Regions from separate parts of the Streptomyces sp. NPDC008150 genome, predicted to be linked through region 1. Evidence: riboswitches for the same ligand, from Rfam matches in the RefSeq annotation. Region 1 holds a riboswitch; the other holds the start of a gene.
The links. A riboswitch is a leader RNA that binds a small molecule or an ion and turns the genes downstream of it on or off. The one in region 1 is predicted to bind glycine.
Positions count from the first base shown of each region.

Region 2: it holds a riboswitch for glycine, as region 1 does, so the genes downstream of both, gcvP (aminomethyl-transferring glycine dehydrogenase) here and gcvT (glycine cleavage system aminomethyltransferase GcvT) in region 1, are expected to answer to the same signal.

Region 1 is NZ_JBIBHJ010000008.1:304,163-306,355, forward strand. It holds gene ACFZA0_RS21755 (AAA family ATPase) at 1-108, opposite strand, end outside; glycine riboswitch at 503-604, shown strand; gene gcvT (glycine cleavage system aminomethyltransferase GcvT) at 797-1,915, shown strand; gene gcvH (glycine cleavage system protein GcvH) at 2,059-2,193, shown strand, end outside.
Region 2 is NZ_JBIBHJ010000005.1:472,638-474,830, forward strand. It holds gene gcvP (aminomethyl-transferring glycine dehydrogenase) at 1-1,131, opposite strand, end outside; glycine riboswitch at 1,311-1,407, opposite strand; gene ACFZA0_RS16340 (PRC-barrel domain-containing protein) at 1,522-1,893, shown strand; gene ACFZA0_RS16345 (DNA polymerase IV) at 1,912-2,193, opposite strand, start outside.

The DNA.
Region 1 (2,193 bases):
GAAGCGCAGGCCGTGCGGGCTGTGCCCGGCGCGTCCGCGCAGGTCGCGCACCACGCCCGGCGTCCGCTCCGCGCGCCCCCGCGGCACCGCGTCCGCCCGTCCCGGCAGGGCGACGGCCTGCCCCGGCAGGGCGAGCGCGCGGGCCGCCGTGTGCGGCACCGCCGCGCGCTCCCCCGCCGTACGTCCCGCCCTCCTACGTCCCGTCTTCCCGTCCACCCGACTGTCCACCCGACTGTCCGTCCGACTGTCCGCCCGACCGTCCACCCGCGTCCTCCCCGTACCGGCCACCGGTTGCCCTCCCGCCGATCGTAAAGAGAAGGTAATGCGACGTCTTCCCCGTTTCGGTGATTCCGCGCAACAGGGCTGTCACAAGGGGGCGCGGCGGTGGGCGCGCGCGGCGGCGCCGACCGGGCCGGATGTGACGTGTCCCCCTGCCGCACCGCCTGCCGGACCCGGGCGGGAGCGTGCGATGATGTGCGCGCCTAACTGCATACCGGCCGCTTGAATCCGCGCGGGAGAGTTCCGGTCGCCCCTCGGGTGCCCGGACGCCGAAGGAGCAAGTACCTCCCTTGAATCTCTCAGGCCCCGTTACCGCGCGGGCGAGGCACATCTGAAAAGCGGACCGCCCTCGTAGCGGTCCCACCCACGGTGCAAGTCACTGTCCGGCGACGTCGTGTCGTGCGGTCAGGGCGAACCTCTCAGGTTCCGATGACAGATGGGGAGGAACGACCTCTGCTCCCTCACGCCCGGCTTCGTTCGCGCGGGAGGGGCCCCCGTCGCCCTGGGAGACCGACCGATGAGCAGTAACGCCCCCCGTCACACCGCGCTCGACGCGCTGCACCGTTCGCTCGGCGCCACGATGACCGACTTCGCCGGCTGGGACATGCCGCTGCGGTACGGCTCGGAGCGCGACGAGCACCTGGCCGTGCGCACCCGGGCCGGTCTGTTCGACCTGTCGCACATGGGCGAGATCGCGGTCACCGGCCCGCAGGCCGCGGCCCTGCTGAACTTCGCGCTCGTCGGCAACATCGCCTCCGTGGGCGTCGGCCGCGCCCGCTACACGATGATCTGCCGCGCCGACGGCGGCATCCTGGACGACCTGATCGTCTACCGGCTCGCCGAGACCGAGTACATGGTGGTCGCCAACGCCTCGAACGCCCAGGTGGTCCTCGACGCGCTGACCGAGCGGGCCGCCGGCTTCGACGCCGAGGTGCGCGACGACCGCGACGCCTACGCGCTGATCGCCGTGCAGGGCCCCGAGTCCCCCGGCATCCTGGCCGCCGTCACCGACGCCGACCTCGACGGGCTCAAGTACTACGCGGGGCTGCCCGGCACGGTCGCCGGCGTCCCGGCGCTGATCGCGCGCACCGGCTACACCGGCGAGGACGGCTTCGAACTGTTCGTGGCGCCCGGCGACGCGGAGAAGGTCTGGCAGGCGCTGACCGAGGCGGGCGCGCCGGCCGGGCTGGTGCCGTGCGGGCTGTCCTGCCGCGACACGCTGCGCCTGGAGGCCGGCATGCCGCTGTACGGACACGAGCTGTCGACGTCGCTCACCCCGTTCGACGCCGGCCTCGGCCGGGTCGTGAAGTTCGAGAAGGACGGCGACTTCGTGGGCCGCGAGGCCCTGCGCGCCGCGGCCGACCGCGCCGCCGAGCAGCCGCCGCGGGTCCTGGTCGGCCTGGTCGCCGAGGGCCGCCGGGTGCCGCGGGCGGGCTACCCCGTGGTCGCGGACGGACGGGTGATCGGCGAGGTCACCTCGGGCGCCCCCTCCCCCACGCTGGGCAGGCCGGTCGCGATGGCGTACGTCGACGCCGCGCACGCCGCGCCGGGCAGCACGGGTGTCGGCGTGGACATCCGGGGCAGCCACGAACCGTACGAGGTCGTGGCGCTGCCGTTCTACAAGCGCCAGAAGTAGCCAGACTGGACCCGGGCGGCACCGGGACGACGGCACCGGGCGGCACCGCCGCGCCCGTTCCGTACCGTTCCGCCCGTCCCATCCCCTCCCCCCTCTGCCTCTCCCCCTTCCTCACCTTCACCGCGTACAGGAGAACCCAGCCCATGAGCAACCCCCAGACGCTGCGCTACAGCAAGGAGCACGAGTGGCTGTCGGGCGCCGAGGACGGCGTCGCGACGGTCGGCATCACGGAGTACGCCGCGAGCGCGCTCGGTGACGTGGTCTACGCGCAGCTCCCC
Region 2 (2,193 bases), on a different contig from region 1:
CAGCAGCGTGGCGTAGCGGTGGGTGCGCCGGGCGATGCCGCGCAGGCCGTCCGGACCGTGGTAGACGGCGTACATGCCGGCCATCACGGCGAGCAGCACCTGCGCGGTGCAGATGTTGCTCGTGGCCTTCTCGCGGCGGATGTGCTGCTCGCGCGTCTGGAGCGCGAGGCGGTACGCCTTGTGTCCGTCGGCGTCGACGGAGACGCCGACGAGGCGGCCGGGCAGGCTCCGCGCGAACTTCTCGCGCACCGCCATGTAGCCGGCGTGCGGTCCGCCGAAGCCCATGGGGACGCCGAAGCGCTGCGTGGTGCCCACCGCGATGTCGGCGCCGAGTTCACCGGGCGACGTGAGCAGGGTGAGGGCGAGCAGGTCGGCGGCGACGGTGACGACCGCGCCGAGTCCGTGCGCCTGCTCGATCAGGGGCTTGATGTCCCGCACGGCGCCGGAGGCCCCGGGGTACTGCACGAGCACGCCGTTGATCTCGCGCTCGGCGACGTCCGCGGGGATGCCGTCGGCGAGGTCGGCGACGACGACCTCGACACCGGCCGGTTCGGCGCGCGTCCGGATGACGGCGACGGTCTGCGGCAGCGCGTCGGCGTCGACCAGGAACAGACCCTTCTTGTTCCGGCCCATGCGCCGCGACAGCGCGACGGCCTCGGCGGCGGCCGTGCCCTCGTCGAGCAGCGAGGCCCCGGACGTCGGCAGGCCGGTCAGGTCGGCGACCACGGTCTGGAAGTTCAGCAGGGCTTCGAGGCGGCCCTGCGAGATCTCCGGCTGGTACGGCGTGTACGCGGTGTACCAGGCCGGGTTCTCCATCACGTTGCGCAGGATCACCGGCGGGGTGAAGGTGCCGTAGTAGCCGAGGCCGATCATGGAGCCGAGCACCTGGTTGCGGTCGGCGAGGCCGCGCAGTTCGGCCAGGACCTCCGCCTCGGTGCGGGCGCCGGGCAGGTCCAGGGCGTCGGCGTTCTTGATCACGTCCGGGACCGCGGCGGCGGTGAGCTCGTCCAGGGAGCCGTATCCGACCTGCGCGAGCATCTTGGCCCGCGCCTCCTGGTCGGGTCCGATGTGACGCTGCTCGAAGGGGATGCCCTGTTCGAGCTCGGAGAGCGGGGTGCGGTGGGCGGTCATGGCGGAGGCCTCCTGGTCGATACGACCTTGGACGGGTACCACGGCGCGGGTACCCGGACGGCCTCCCCCTCTGTCATCTCAACCTGAGAGCTTCACCGGGCGTGCCCGAAGGCTCCCGGCTTTCACCGTCGGTGAGGGCGGAGGTCGTCGGCGACCACTGCCCTGCTTTCCAGAGTGACCTCGTCCGTGCGGTACGTGGGCCTGAGAGTTTCCGGGGAGGATTTGCTCCTTCGGCGCCCCCGGAACGGTCCCGGAGGGCTCTCCCGCACGGGATCAGCAGCCGCAGCCAGCCTACCAGCGGCTCTCGCACGAGGTCCTTCGAGTGGCCGTACACCCCAATGTGCTCTTTTGTAGTGCTTACGGACCAGTTGCGACCACCTGGAGGGGCACGTGCAGACCGACATCGATCCGCGCAACCTGATCGGCCGCAAAGCGTTCGACCGCACGGGCAACAAGATCGGCACCGTCGACGAGGTGTACCTCGACGACGCGACGGGCGTACCCGAGTGGGCCGCGATACGCACCGGCCTGTTCTCCCGGGACGCCTTCGTGCCCCTGGAGCCCAGCAAGGTCGTCGAGGGAACCCTGCGCATCCCCTTCGACCGCGACCTGATCAAGGACGCCCCCGACTTCGGCGTCGGGCGCCATCTCTCGCCCGACCAGGAGCTCCAGCTCTACCACCACTACGGCCTCGACGTGGCCGCCGCACCCCCCTTCCCGGACCGCGACTTCGGCCGGGTCGCGGGCCAGGAACCGGCCTGACTCCCGCGGGGGCGGACGTCACGACCGCTCCCCGCCGGCCCCGCCCACCCCGGCGGGGCCCGGCTCCGGCACCCCTTCCAGCCCCGCCCCGGCCACCAGGGGCAGCGGCTCGGCCGGTTCCAGGCCGGGGTCGTCGGTGCGGAAGGTGCGCACCCGGCCCGGCGCGGTCGAGTACGGCGTCTCGAACCGCACGGTGACCCGGCCCAGCCCGCTGCCCTGCACCCAGCCGTGCCCGTACTCGGTGTGCGTCACGTCGTGCCCGGCCGGCCAGCGCCGCTCCTCGGGCGGCACCGGCTCCCG